One region of the Peribacillus sp. FSL E2-0218 genome, then DNA from elsewhere that is predicted to be linked to it. Evidence: riboswitches for the same ligand, from Rfam matches in the RefSeq annotation. Region 1 holds a riboswitch; the other holds the start of a gene.
What was found. A riboswitch is a leader RNA that binds a small molecule or an ion and turns the genes downstream of it on or off. The one in region 1 is predicted to bind lysine.
Positions count from the first base shown of each region.

Region 2: linked by a shared signal. The riboswitch ahead of MHI53_RS23140 (amino acid permease) and the one ahead of MHI53_RS17280 (aspartate kinase) in region 1 are both predicted to bind lysine.

Region 1 is NZ_CP150304.1:3,586,005-3,593,778, forward strand. It holds gene sdhA (succinate dehydrogenase flavoprotein subunit) at 1-171, opposite strand, end outside; gene MHI53_RS17270 (succinate dehydrogenase cytochrome b558 subunit) at 244-852, opposite strand; gene MHI53_RS17275 (YslB family protein) at 1,237-1,692, shown strand; gene MHI53_RS17280 (aspartate kinase) at 1,756-2,988, opposite strand; lysine riboswitch at 3,074-3,250, opposite strand; gene uvrC (excinuclease ABC subunit UvrC) at 3,312-5,084, opposite strand; gene trxA (thioredoxin) at 5,187-5,501, opposite strand; gene MHI53_RS17295 (electron transfer flavoprotein subunit alpha/FixB family protein) at 5,698-6,675, opposite strand; gene MHI53_RS17300 (electron transfer flavoprotein subunit beta/FixA family protein) at 6,748-7,521, opposite strand; gene MHI53_RS17305 (enoyl-CoA hydratase) at 7,649-7,774, opposite strand, start outside.
Region 2 is NZ_CP150304.1:4,764,969-4,772,742, forward strand. It holds gene MHI53_RS23115 (metal ABC transporter permease) at 69-950, opposite strand; gene MHI53_RS23120 (metal ABC transporter permease) at 947-1,870, opposite strand; gene MHI53_RS23125 (metal ABC transporter ATP-binding protein) at 1,881-2,636, opposite strand; gene MHI53_RS23130 (zinc ABC transporter substrate-binding protein) at 2,649-3,572, opposite strand; gene MHI53_RS23135 (LacI family DNA-binding transcriptional regulator) at 4,157-5,119, shown strand; lysine riboswitch at 5,333-5,515, shown strand; gene MHI53_RS23140 (amino acid permease) at 5,614-7,065, shown strand; gene MHI53_RS23145 (Ger(x)C family spore germination protein) at 7,217-7,774, opposite strand, start outside.

The DNA.
Region 1 (7,774 bases):
ACCTTTTGTATTTACTGCCCCATTGATTCCGCCTTGGGCACAAACTGAGTGAGAGCGTTTAACAGGCACTAAAGAAAATAAATCAACCTGTTGTCCAAGCTCTGCTGCTTTGATCGTCGCCATTAAGCCGGCTAGACCTCCACCTACGATAATGATTTTACCTTTACCCAATTCTGTCACTCCCTTATTTCCATTAGCAAAGCTATGTTTTTTATCCGGATACTATAAATGAACTCTAACTTCTTAAACGAAAGCGAAAACTGCGCTAACGCCGATATAAGAAAGCAGAACGAAAATGATCAAAGTTACGTACGTCATGATTTTTTGCGATTTAGGTGAAACTGTCAGACCCCAGCTCACTGCAAATGACCATAATCCATTCGCAAAGTGGAAAATTGCAGAAATAATACCTACAATATAGAACACGATCATGAATGGGTTAGAGAAAATCTCTGCCATCATGTCAAAATCAACCTCAGCACCCATGGCTGCTTGAACTCTAGTCTCCCAAATATGCCAAACAAGGAAAATCAGCGTGATGATTCCAGTCAGGCGTTGCAGCATGAACATCCAGTTACGGAAGAAACTAAATCTCCCCAAATTGTTTTTTGCTGTAAGGGCAATATAAATACCGTACACAGCATGGAAAATGATCGGTAGATAGATGACGACCCACTCTACCAAAAGCTTTACGGGCGTATATTCAATTAAATGAACGGCCCCATTAAACGTCTCTTCCCCTTTTGTTGCCATAAAGTTTACCGATAAATGAAAAATTAGGAATAGACCAATCGGAATAACTCCAAGAAGTGAATGAAGTCTACGATTCCCAAACTCGCGATTTTTTGCCACTAAGTGCCCCCCCTTAATTTGTGAAAAATCATGCAAAGATAATCTGGTGGCTACCTTTTATCTCCGCGTGAAAATAAAGTATAGAGTGCAAAAAGCTCTCCTATACTTTCTTACAATTATGTGACATGTCCATTTTACTCCTGACTTCTATGTGCGTCAAGAAAACGGATACAACAAATCTCTTTTTTAAAATAGATATTATTGGCTAAAAATGCATGTTTTTTTATTTGTCAAGGCTATATTATGAGAAATAATGTATGAATCTATTAATATTTCGGTATAATTTATCATTTTTTTCCATTTGCGTTTCAAATAAATAAAAAAACAATATAATTTGCAAAAGAAAAACGTTTATAATAGATTTACAGAAAGAGGCGATAAACTATGAAAAAAAATATTGCTGCAGCGATAGAGGAAGAAATTCAAACTGAAGAGTTCCAAGTTCCGGCTTTCGGATATGAATTAATCAGGGAAGTACTACTGAATGATATACTCGGAAAAGACTCGAATCAGATCCTCTATTGGGCAGGTAAACAGTTAGCAAGAAAATTCCCACTGAATGGCGATCAGGAGGTTATTGAATTTTTCCAAAGCGCCGGTTGGGGAGATTTGGAAATCATCAAGTATACGAAAAACGAGATGGAGTTATCCTTGTCGGGTGAAATAATCAGCCGCCGCCTGGATTTACATCCTGACTGTCACTTCCAGCTTGAAGCCGGCTTCCTTGCCGAGCAGTTCACACTGCAAAAAAAATTCCTCAGCGAATCAACGGAAGAAGTTAAACGCCGCGCAAAAAAAGTGACATTCACCATTCAATGGGATCCCAGAGATCCAATCTAACGAGCCCATAAAACAGACTTACCCTTTTTACCGGAAGTCTGTTTTTTACTGGACTCCATACAATCAGGCTAGCACATTTGCATGCTGACCAAGTTTAAATGCTTCATGCAGGGATTCGACCGCCTTCACCATCTCCAGCTCATTGACGACAGTCGAAACTTTAATTTCCGATGTGCTGACCATTTTCACTTGGATGCCTGTATTGGCCATCACTTCAAACATCTCGGCAGCCACTCCCGGATTGGATACCATACCCGATCCAACGATTGACACCTTGGCCAATCCGCCCTCCGTTTCAACCCTGTCAAAGGCCAACTGCTCTTTATTATTTTCCAACACGATCAAAGCCGCTTTTTTATCTTCACTTTTAATGGAGAATGATAAGTTGGTCGTATCCTCTGCAGTCATGCTTTGAATGATGATGTCAACATTGATCTGGTTTTTCGCAAGCGTCATGAAAATGGTTGATAATGCACCAAGTGATTGGGGCAAGCCATAAACCGTCACCCTAGTGATGCTATCTTCGAATGCGATGCCGCGCACGATTAAGTTTTCTTCCATAGTTGCTTCCTCCTCAATGATCGTTCCTGATTCCCTCTCCATGCTTGAACGGACTTCAAGCGGGATTTGATAATTTTTCGCGTATTCGACAGCCCTTGGATGGAGCACGCCCGCCCCTAAATTGGCAAGCTCGAGCATCTCATCATAAGAGATGGATTGCAGTTTGCGCGCTTCTTTAATGTAGCGGGGATCCGTTGTGAAAACACCCGTAACATCCGTGTAAATATCACATCTATCCGCATTGAGCGCTGCAGCGATGGCAACTGCGGTCGTATCGGAACCGCCACGCCCCAATGTAGTGATTTCCCCATTAACATCGTTTCCCTGAAAACCGGCCACGACGACGATCTGCCTTTCTTGCAGTCTAGCTTGGATTCTCGAAGCATCAATATCCAATATCCGGGCATTCCCATGTACGGATTCCGTCTGCATCCCTGCCTGCCAGCCAGTATACGAGATCGCTTCATGCCCCTTCTCAAGCAAGGCCATCGTCAGCAGGGAAATCGTAACCTGTTCCCCCGTCGTCAATAGCATATCCATTTCCCTTTTGCTTGGGGTGCTGGATATATCATGGGCCATGGAAACCAATTGATCGGTCGTTTTACCCATTGCGGAAACAACGACGACTACCTCATTGCCCTTCTCCGCTTCCTCTATTACCCGATTGGCAACATTTTTAAGTTTTTCAACGCTGCCGACGGATGTCCCGCCGAATTTTTGTACGATTAATGCCATCCTCATGCACCCTCTCTTTTTAGGCAATAAAAAAAGCAATGAGAAATATCTCATTGCTGTGATCACATATCCAATCTTGTAAGCACAGTGAGATAGCTCTCCAGGGCATACACCCTGACAATCCGCCATTTATTAAATGTCAGACCAGAAAAACAAGCTATGAGACTTGTCTTCCTTCGGCGTCCTCCCCTTTCAAAACCCATCATGGAAACTCATACTTCTCCAGGTTTTTACTCTTGAATTCCGCACCTCTATCAGCACTTTTAAGTTGTCTAGTTAAAAATTCCTTTTAATCATAGCATAGAGATTTGTGGGGGGCAAGATTATTCTTGCAATTTTCTCACGATTCCCTCAGCTACCCCTTTTGGCATGCCCGCTCCGATAATTTCCTCGACCGAGGCCTCTTTAATTTTCTTCAATGAACCGAAATGTCTCAATAATTGCTTTCTTCGTTTTTCGCCGACTCCCGGAATATCATCAAGCTGGGAGTGCACGGCATTTTTGCCTCGCAGCTGGCGGTGAAACGTAATCGCAAACCGATGCACTTCATCCTGTATTCTTTGCAATAAGTAGAATTCCTGACTCCGGGAATCAAGCGGTACAAGCTCAAGAGGATTGCCGATCATTAATTGAGATGTTCTATGCTTCTCATCTTTAATCAGGCCAGAAAGCGGGATATCCAGGCCCAGTTCATTTTCCAAAATATCGCGGACGGCCTCCACATGTCCCTTACCGCCATCGATGATGATTAAATCCGGAAGCGGAAGACCCTCTTTCAATACCCGTGAATACCTTCTTCGGACGACTTCGCGCATGGATTCATAATCATCAGGCCCCTGGACGGTTTTGATCTTATATTTGCGGTATTCCCTTTTCTCGGGTTTGCCATCAATGAACACGACCAAAGCGGAAACGGGATCGCTTCCTTGGATGTTGGAGTTATCGAAGGCCTCAATTCGATGCGGGGTATAGATCCCCAATTGCACGCCAAGGTTTTCCACCGCATTGATCGTTCTTTCTTCATCACGCTCAATCAATGAAAACTTTTCCTGAAGCGCAATGGAGGCATTTTTATTGGCCAATTTCAACATATCCTTTTTCGAACCCCGCTTTGGATGAATCGTCTTCACGCCAAGCAGGCCTTCAGCCAGTTCAGCATCCACCGACTCGGGCAGCAGGATTTCCTTCGGTTTAAAATGGTTCGTAATCTCGTAAAACTGACCCAGGAATGTGAGCAGTTCCTGTTCCGGTTCATCATAGACGGGAAATAGGGATACGTCCCTTTCGATCAATTTACCTTGTCTTACAAAGAATACTTGAACGCACATCCAGCCTTTATCATGGGCAAATCCGAATACATCCCTGTCGATGAAATCGGTCGTCATCATTTTCTGCTTTTCCATCGTGATATCGATATGGGCGATTTTGTCACGAAACTCCTTCGCCCTCTCAAAATCCAGCTCTTCGGATGCCTCCAGCATTTTTTCGGTCAGTTCTTTCTTAATCTCTGTATGCCCGCCATTCAAGAAACGGTTGATATCATCGACCATTTTTTTATATTCCTGTTCCTCCACATCATATACGCATGGAGCCAGACATTGACCAAGGTGATAATAAAGGCAAACCCGATCCGGCAGCGTATTGCACTTTCGAAGAGGATAGATGCGGTCGAGCAGTTTTTTCGTTTCGTTAGCCGCAAAAGCATTAGGGTACGGACCGAAGTATTTCCCTTTGTCTTTTTTGACCTTTCGCGTAATGATCAGGCGGGGATGCCGCTCAGCGGTCAGCTTGATGAAGGGATATGTTTTATCATCCTTAAGCATGACATTATATTTTGGATCATGTTTTTTGATTAGATTCAGCTCTAAAATGAGAGCCTCGATATTGGAAGATGTGACGATGTATTCAAAATCCTCAATCTCATTTACGAGCCGAAATGTCTTTCCATCATGGGATCCCGTGAAATAGGAACGGACACGGTTCTTCAACACTTTCGCCTTGCCTACATAAATGATCGTTCCCTGACGATCTTTCATCAAATAACAACCAGGCTGATCGGGAAGAAGCGCAAGTTTATTCTTTATTTGCTGGTTCATGCTTTCAGCCTCCTGTTCTCCCATTTACAATTATTATATATCAAGATAGCGAAAAAAGCTTCAAGTCCGGAGACCTGAAGCTTTTTTTAGCTGACCCGTTTATTAAGCGTGTTTTGCAATAAGCTCAGCAAGAGCTTCTTTAGGTTGGAAGCCAACCACTTTATCCACCACTTCACCGTCTTTAAGGACGATCAGTGTCGGAATGCTCATTACACCGAATTTCCCAGCTGTTTCTTGGTTTTCATCTACATCCACTTTTACGATTTTCGCTGAATCGCCAATTTCCGTATCAAGCTCTTGAAGAACAGGAGCAATCATTTTACAAGGTCCGCACCATGGAGCCCAGAAATCTACAAGAACGACACCTTCGCTAGTATCCGTTGTGAACGTTTGGTCAGTTGCATTTACAATAGCCATATATATTTCCTCCTCAAATTTACTCAAATAACTAAAGACAGTATACCATTGTTGCTAGAATCGATGCTAATATTTTGCTTCAGTGGTAGGATGTCCAAATGAAGAGGGAATATGCACCCAGAATTCGCAGCCTATATCAATAAAATAAGGGACGAGACATATTATGTCCCATCCCTTATTCGAAGCCGTTTACCCTTTAAGCATTCACTTTAAGTTTTTTGAATTCTTCCGTCAGTAATGGAATGACTTCGAAAAGATCGCCGACAATTCCATAGTCAGCTACATTGAAGATGTTCGCTTCAGGGTCTTTATTGATGGCTACGATCACTTTGGAGTTGGACATACCAGCTAAATGCTGAATCGCTCCAGAGATTCCGCAGGCAATATAGAGGTCAGGTGTAACGACCTTACCCGTTTGACCGATTTGCAAAGAATAGTCACAATAATCCGCGTCACATGCACCACGGGAAGCCCCTACCGCTCCGCCAAGAACTTGTGCCAGTTCCTTTAAAGGTTCAAAGCCGTCTTCGCTTTTCACTCCGCGGCCGCCAGCGATGATTACCTTGGCTTCTGAAAGATCGACGCCTTCACTTGCCTTTCTGACAACATCTTTTATGATGGTGCGTAAATCCTTGATATCCACGCTCAATGCAGCTACATCACCGGAGCGGGACTCATCTTTCGCCAATGGCTCAATATTGTTCGGACGGATCGTTGCGAATATCACTCCATCTGTAACAATTTTCTTTTCAAAAGCTTTACCAGAATAAATCGGACGGGTGAAAACGATATTTCCGCCTTCTTCTTCAATGGATGTTACGTCAGAAATCAAACCTGATTCAAGCTTTCCAGCCAATTTAGGGGCAAGGTCTTTTCCAAGTGCCGTATGGCCGAAGAAGATGCCTTCGGGCTTTTCCTGCTCGATGACGGCGAGCAAGGCTTGCGCATAGCCATCTGAAGTGTATTGCTTCAATTGATCGTTTTCGACGGCGACAACCCGGTCTGCACCGAATTGGATCAATTCATTCCCCAAATCTTGAACACTGTCACCAACTAAAACACCTACAATTTCTCCGCCATCTGCAGCAAGTTTAGCCGCACCGATCGCTTCAAATGATACATTTCTTAGTGAACCGTCGCGAACTTCGCCCAATACAAGAAACTTTCTAGCCATTTATAAAAACCTCCTGTGCTCTATTTTATCTATTTGTTGTGTGTAGTTTGTTTTAAAAAGGAATCGTTTCTATTAAATTACTTTAGCTTCGCTGCGTAATAATTGTACAAGTTCGCTAACTTGGTCACCGATCTCGCCGCTCAAGACTTTTCCTGCTTCTTTTTTGGCTGGAAGGTAGATTTCGATCGTTTTTGTTTTCGCTTCAACATCATCCTCTTCCAGGTCCAAATCATCCAATTCCAATTCTTCAAGCGGTTTTTTCTTCGCTTTCATGATCCCTGGCAAAGAAGGATAACGCGGCTCATTTAACCCTTGCTGAGCCGTAACCAACAACGGAAGAGATGCTTCGATCGTTTCGGAATCCCCTTCAACATCACGGATAACGCTTACATTTCCATTTGCAATATCCAATTTAGTGATCGTTGTGATATAAGGGATTTCCAAGATTTCGGCAACGCGTGGACCGACTTGACCTGAACCGCCATCGATGGCCACATTCCCTGCAATGATTAAATCCGCCTCTTTGTCTTTTAAATATTCGCCTATGATTTTGGCAGTCGTGAACTGGTCGCCATTTTCTATATCATCTTCGATATTGATCAATACCGCTTTATCTGCACCCATTGCAAGAGCTGTACGCAATTGCTTCTCAGCCTCTTCGCTTCCGACGGAAATGACCGTTACTTCGCCGCCTTGTGCATCACGCACTTGGATGGCTTCTTCAACAGCATACTCATCATACGGATTAATGATGAATTCTGCTCCATCCTCATTAATTTTCCCATTGGATAATGTAATTTTTTCTTCTGTATCGAATGTTCTTTTCAGCAGCACATAAATATTCACGGTAATACCTCCCGAATGATTTGAGTTTTGAAGATTATGAATTTTTTTGATATATTAAAGTATTCTTCAGGTTCCGCCAAAATCCTGCATAATATTTAAAAATAGTTTTTTGGTACCTTCAAAACTATTATTTCCCTTTGAATACAGCTTCCCTTTTTTCGATGAAGGCCTGAATTCCTTCTTTTGCATCAGCCGTCTCAAAAGCTTTGCCAAAGAGGGCCGCTTCCCTATCCACACCTTTATAGTAGGAATC
Region 2 (7,774 bases), 1.2 Mb from region 1:
ATAAAATCACAACTATATCGAAGAATAGTTTACGGGCCAATCCGCATGAAGCCTTTCAGACAGGAAAATTAAGCATGAATTCCCTTCGATTTCCTTCGTTTCAGGAGTCTGCTCACCAATCCATGGCTAGGGGAAAAGAGAAAGGCCAATCCGAATAAGGAAGCGGCTGCGCCCACCATACATCCGGATATCGAGGCATCCAAAATGGTAGCTGAGTAGTAACCGATGACGGAGCTTAACACGCCGATCACGATACTGACTTTGATCATCCCGCTTAAACACTCTGACAATAAATATGCCGTCGCAGCGGGAATGATGAGCATTCCAACCACTAAAATCGAACCTACACTATCAAAAGAAGCTACGGTAGTCATAGAAATGAGGCTCATCAATAAATAATGAAACAGCAGAACCGGAATCCCCATGGCGGCGGCAAGTGCAGGATCGAAGGATACAAGCTTGAACTGTTTGAAGAAAACGAAAATCAAGATGAGGTTCAGGATAAAGCAGCTTCCCACAATCCAAACGGCTTTCGGCCCGGCCTCCATTCCGCCAATTGTCATCGTGTTCCACGGAGTATAGGCGATTTCCCCATACAGGACGTGCTCAAGGTCAAAATCTATTTGTTGTGTATACAAGCTCACCAGTACGATTCCCGCTGCGAAGAGTGAAGTGAAGACGATGCCGATCGCCGCGTCGGATTGAACGCCGGAAGATTGGAAAAGCTGGATCAAGAATACTGTAAGCAAACCTAGCGCCGCTGCCCCGATCAGCATCGGAATGGAGTCACGGGTCCCGGTTATCAAAAAGGCCAATACGATTCCCGGTAACACGGAATGACTGATGGCATCACCTATCAAAGTCATTTTCCTCACGATTAAAAAACAACCTAGAACACTGCAGGAGCTCGCCACCAATGCTCCAACTAAGATAATCCAAAAATCATTCATGATGTATGTCTCCCTTTCCTTCTATCCTGTTCGAGGGAATAATTCTTTTTCAAGGATACCCTTCTCCATACAGATGAAAGCACTCCACGTTTAGGTGCAAAAAGCATGGAAAAGAAAAACCATGCAGTCGCCGATAAGACGATCAACGGGCCTGTCGGCAAATTATTGACGGACGTGCTGATAAGCGTGCCTGACACACCGCTCAGCATTCCGAATATTCCGGACAGGATGACCATGATATGCAGGCGCTCGGTCCAATATCTGGCGGAAACTGCAGGTGTGATCAGTAAGGATGCCATCAATACGACACCGACGGCTTGGATGCCGATCACGACAGCTGCCACAATCAGCATCATGATGAAATAATCAAGGAAAACGACCGGTAATCCCATTCCTTTGGCAAACCCTGGGTCAAAGGATAGTAATTTGAATTCTTTAAAAAACAACGTACAAGTGACAATTAGTATAAAGGAAACCGTCATCATCATATATACATCGGACATGACCATCGAGGCCGTCTGCCCGAACAGGAACGTATCCAGCCCGCTCTGGTTTCCATACTCGCTCTGCTGGATTTGCGTGAGCATGACGATCCCAAAGCCAAAGAAGGAGGATAACACGATTCCCAAAGCCGCATCCTGCTTAATCTTACTGTACCTCGTGAGTACACTTATCAAAAAAACAGCCACTAAACCTGCCAATGCCGCACCAATAAGAAAGAAGGAAGTCGATTTCACCCCAGTCAGCAGAAAAGCGACGCAGATGCCGGGCAACGCTGCATGCGCCAGCGTGTCTCCAAGCAAAGACTGCTTTCTGAGATATGCAAAGCTTCCGATGACCCCACTGCTTAACCCGAGGAACATCGTGCCAAGCAAAATCCATCTCGTATTTGGATCAGTGATGATATCCAGTACATTCATCGTGAACACCTCATTTCAATAACAAGCCTGACTTTGCATCTGGCAATATCGCTAAGCGGCCTCCATAGGTTTCCTGCAAATATTCGGGAATGAACACTTCTCCAGTCGGGCCAATTTTCATCAATCTTTTATTCAATAGCATCGTCCAGTCGAAATATTCCTTGACTGTCGATAGATCATGGTGCACGACTAGAACCGTTTTTCCTTTTTCCTTCAATTCCATCAGCAATTGGATGATTGCTTTCTCGGTTGCTGCATCGACCCCCACGAACGGTTCATCCATAAAGTAGATATCCGCTTCCTGGGCCAACGCACGAGCCAGGAAAATCCGCTGCTGCTGTCCGCCCGAGAGCTGGCTGATCTGACGGTTGGCATATTCGGTCATACCCACCTTATCGAGGCATTCCATCGCCTTTTGCCGTTCAGCCTTGCCAGGACGCTTCAGCCAGCCAAGGTGGCCATATCTCCCCATCATCACGACATCGAGGGCATTGGTCGGAAAATCCCAATCCACTGATTCCCGCTGCGGTACATAGCCGATGCTCTTTCTCATCGACTTATACGTAGAGCCCTTGATTGTGATGTCTCCGGATAATTTCGGAACCAATTCGAGTATCCCCTTGATCAAAGTCGATTTCCCTGCTCCGTTAGGGCCGATGATACCGATTAAATTCCCTTCCGGCACCTCGAATGAGACATCCTCCACAACCGGTTTTTTATGATAAGCGATCGTTAAATTCTCAACCTTCAAAGCCGCTTGCTCCATTTTTTCTCCCCCTTATTTCAAAGCATGGACGATCGTGTCTGTATTATGACGGACCATTCCTATATAGGTTCCTTCCTCCGTACCTTTTTCACCCATCGCATCCGAGAATAATTCACCGCCGATTTTCACGCTATGGCCCTGCTTGGCAGCTCCTTGAATGACAGCCTCTATCGCCTTCCTCGGAACGCTGGACTCTATGAAAATCGCTTTTATTTCGTTCTTCACCAGGTAATTCCGCATATCCGTCACATCTTTTGATCCATATTCCGACAATGTGTTGATTCCCTGAAGCCCCCTTACGTCCAAACCATATGACTGCCCGAAGTAACCGAAGGCATCATGCGCTGTAACAAGCACCCGTTGGTCTTCCGGAATTTTATTTATTTCGTCCTGAACGTACCGATCCAGCTCCTCCAACTGCGAAACATATTTTTCATAATGCGAGAGATAGTCCGCTTCATGATCTGGGTCATTGGCAATCAATTCCTTCTTCACCGCCCCTGCAGCAACGATCCATAGCTTCACATCAAACCAAACATGGGGATCATGTTCCGTTGCACTTACTTTACGAAGCTGGTTTTCCTTAAAATCCTCCGTTACGGCGATCGTCGGTTTATTCTTGCCCATCATTTCAAAAATATCGGTCATCTTCCCCTCCAGATGGACTCCGTTATAAAAAATCATATCGGCCGAATCCAGAGTCTTCACATCACCTTGAGTCGCCTTATATAGATGGGGATCGACACCTGGTCCCATTAAACTAGTGACCTCAACATGTTTGCCGCCGATATTCTCAGCCAAGTCCCCAATCATTCCTGTTGTGGCGACGACCTTCAACTTGCCATTGCCTTTATCCTGTTTGGCCGTGTCATTGCCGCATCCTGTTAAGATCAGCACTGCAGCAAGCACCCCTCCGATCGTTTTTAGAAACCCCATCCAAATACCCTCCCTTTTTTATCATTCTAAAATTTTTTACCTAATGCAAATTTTAATGTAAATTTTTTTATATTGTCCTATATACTAAAAAGTTTCCTTCACACAACTTATTTTATACTATACACAAATATTCGAAAAGAGTGCAACTTTTTTACTTTCCAATGATTTTCCCCAACACAAATACTGCTCGGAATGCTTCATTCCCAGCAGTAAAGATGGTGTTTTTACGAAACGATGGAGACAGGGTTATATAACGGGGCGTGAAAGGTGAATATAAAGCAGAGGACTTTTTTCAAAACCGATTATCCGAGGTGCGCTGTGCATTTGAAGATCATCATTTTTCCGGTTTCAAGGATATTGCCAAGTACGCCAATCCCAATTCGATTCCGCAAAGCGCGATCAGGGTGATTAATGTTTGAATCATTTCGATTTCCTCCTCCCTCAAGACCTAAATCAATCTTAAAGGATGAAACCCATATCATAACAACCCCCCATGCCAAAATATATCCAGCGGAAACAACTGCAATCTTGCCCTGAAATGGGTTTCATAAGGTACAATATCATAAAAGAAAAACGGTGATCCCATGACAAATATAAAAGAAATTGCCCAATTTGCCGGTGTATCCGTCTCAACGGTATCTCGTGTATTGAATAATCATCCGTATGTTAGCCCAGATAAAAGAGAAAGTGTCTTACAAGCGATTGAACGATTGAATTATACGCGAAATATCAATGCCATTCATCTTTCAAAGGGGAAAACGAACCTTTTGGGCATCATTCTCCCCTTCACCAATCATCCGTATTACGGGGCTATCGTGAATGGAATCACGAAGCAGGCGAATGCAATCGGATACCATATCGTCATCTTTCAAACCCATTATGAAAGAGAGAAGGAAATTCAAGCCTTGAATATGCTGCAAATGAAGCAACTTGATGGTATTATCATCTGCTCCCGGATTTCGGAAATGAAAGTCCTCCTAAGTTATCAAAAATACGGACCGATTATCTTATGCGAAGATACGGCTCAGGCTGAATTGTCATCCATCAGCATCGACCATTATGCAGCCTTTTCCTGTGCACTTGAATACGTGATCGCTAAAGGATATACGAAGATCGGCTACAGTCTCGGCCGTAAAAAAAGCAGGAACAGTTATCTTCGGACAAAGGCCTTCAACGACATCATGACCAAGCACCAGCTTATGAACAATCAAGAGTGGCTATTCGAGGGCAGTTACCATATCAAGGACGGGGTCCAGCTGTTCCAGCAATGGAGTTCGCTGCCAAACAAGCCGGAGGCCATCATCATCACGAATGATGACACGGCGGCCGGATTCATCCTTACCGCCAATAAATCCGGCATAAGGGTGCCTGAAGATGTAGCCATCCTCGGCTTCAATAATGATAGCCTCAGTGAGATGCTCGATATCTCGACCATTTCCTTACCCCTGGAGTGGATCGGAAAAATGGCGGTGGATTTATTCGAGAATCCCGGTATCATTAAACATGTGAAACTGGACTACGCCCTTATTAAAAGAAAGACCGTGTAATGTCGGCAGTAGGGAGATGATTCTGCCCGCCTAGGAAAAAATAACCACTAAAATTAACCATTGCTATATCTTTGAGATTATTTTATAATTTCAATATAGTAAAGTTTACTCAAGCATTAGCAATCTATCAACGATTGCATGAGTAAAAATCGTACGACGTTTTCTATTAAAGAGACGCAACGATTCATCATAATTGAATACTTCCTCATTTACCGATGAGTTAGAGGCTGCAGCTTACAAGAGTATAACGGACGAGATTCAGGAAAATTGAAGACTCCGTTAAAAAGGGTAAGTTGCCGAAGTTAGGGTATATTCCATGTATATTCTCGCTGGCGGTGTTGCCGAACAGGAACATCACTGTCACGTTTTTTAAAAGCGTGGGGAGCTATCTTCGGAAGGATAAACGGGTTTATTATAAACAGCCGTCGATCTTTTTCGACTGCTGTTTTTTGTTTTTTCCGTATCCTTCCAATAAAAAAGGAGTGTAACATCAATTGTCAAATTCTCAGCCAACATCAAGCCCCACTGAATTGAAAAGGAGCCTGAAAGCGCGGCACTTAATGATGATTTCATTAGGTGGCACGATTGGAACAGGTTTATTCTTAGCAAGCGGCGGCGCCATCCATTCGGCCGGTCCCGGCGGTGCCCTTGTGGCATATGCAGTCATCGGCATCATGGTTTATTACTTAATGACAAGTCTTGCAGAAATGGCAGCATACATGCCAGTGGCCGGTTCGTTCCGTGTCTATGCATCCAAATTCGTCGATCCTTCCTTCGGTTTTGCAATCGGTTGGAACTATTGGTATAACTGGGCAATCACCATTGCTGCCGAATTGGCAGCCGTTGTCCTGATCATGAAGTTCTGGTTTCCTGATACGCCTTCGTTTATCTGGAGTGCCATTGCCCTGATCATGATGTTCCTTATCAACTACATGTCCGTTAAAGGTTTTGGCGAAGCCGAATTCTGGTTTGCCATGATCAAAGTCGTAACAGTGATCATCTTCCTGATCACAGGTGTTCTGATCATTCTTGGAATCATGGGCGGCAAGGACCCCATCGGTTTCTCCAACTTCACGATGGGCGAGGGGCCCTTTAATGGAGGCTTTTTCACGATTTTAGGCGTTTTCATGGCTGCCGGTTTTTCATTCCAGGGCACGGAATTGCTTGGAGTGACGGCGGGAGAAAGCGAAGATCCGGAAAAAAACATTCCCAAAGCGATCAGATCCGTTTTCTGGCGGATTATCTTATTCTACATCCTTGCCATTTTCGTCATTGGCATGATCATTCCGTTTACGGATTCACGTCTGCTTAGTGAAGATGTTGCCGTCAGTCCTTTCACGCTAGTCTTCGAGCGTGCCGGTCTTGCCTTTGCAGCCTCCATCATGAACGCGATCATCTTATCATCCGTACTTTCTGCCGGTAACTCTGGCATGTATGCCTCAACCCGTATGCTCTGGGACTTGGCACGTGACGGGAAAGCGCCGAAATTCCTTGGCAAGCTGGATAAACGGGGAGTTCCGGTCAATGCACTTATCGTCACTGCTTTAGTTGGCTGCCTTGCATTCCTTGCTTCATTTTTCGGGGATGGCGTCGTGTATATCTGGTTATTGAATGCTTCCGGCATGGCCGGCTTCGTTACCTGGGTAGGGATCGCGATTGCCCACTATCGGTTCCGCAAAGCATATTCAGCCCAAGGGCTTGACTTGAATGCATTGCCGTATAGGGCCAAAGGATTCCCATTCGGTCCCATCTTTGCACTTGTTCTATGCATCATCATTATCATTGGACAAGGCTACCAAGCCTTCACAAGCGACGGGATCGACTGGAATTCCATGTTCGTATCCTACATCGGCTTGTTTTTATTCTTCGCCCTATGGTTGGGTTATAAATGGAAGCATAAAACGAAAGTCATTCCCCTTGAGGAATGCGATCTTAAAACGAAATGATCCATATAAAGGACCCGGTCTCCGCCATTTAGGGGGAAGCCGGGTCCTTTTCTCATTTCATTGGCCGATTCCGCTTCCCTCCAGCGATTAAAATTGCCCACCCCATCCAGCAATACCTTATTAAAAGGGGGAACTTCCGGATATTCTTCGTTCATTCCGAGATTCCCGTTTGAATCATTTCGATATTCAAATCCACTTCGATCGGAATATGAGGGTACACCTCTTCCCAATGTTTACGATTGAAATTCCTCGTTTTACTTTTAGCATGATCACCGAGTGCCAGCGGATCTATATTATACCTTTGAAACATGGTCACCATCTCATTCAGTTTCTTACCGAGGATACGTTCCGCTTTGGCTTCTATCTTGTTCACGTCGACGGGTTTGTTCAAGTCGAAGCCTTGAACCTCCAGCAGATTTGCTTTCAATTCCACTTCAATCCTGGCCTTCGGGTTCCGATTGGCATTCGTGATGCGATAACGGACACGTGATTCCACATTATCGATAGTTGTATAATCATTTTCCTTCCATTTAATTTCATAACTCCCCAATTTAAAATTTTCACTAAGGATCTTGAATAAAAAACCGTCCTCATAAGGAATGTATTTGCCAATATATTGATCCCTTTTAAACAGGGCGATCCCTTTCACGATTATTTGGTCGTCCGCCTTTTCCAATAAGGGCATGACCGGATCGATGCCGTTACCATG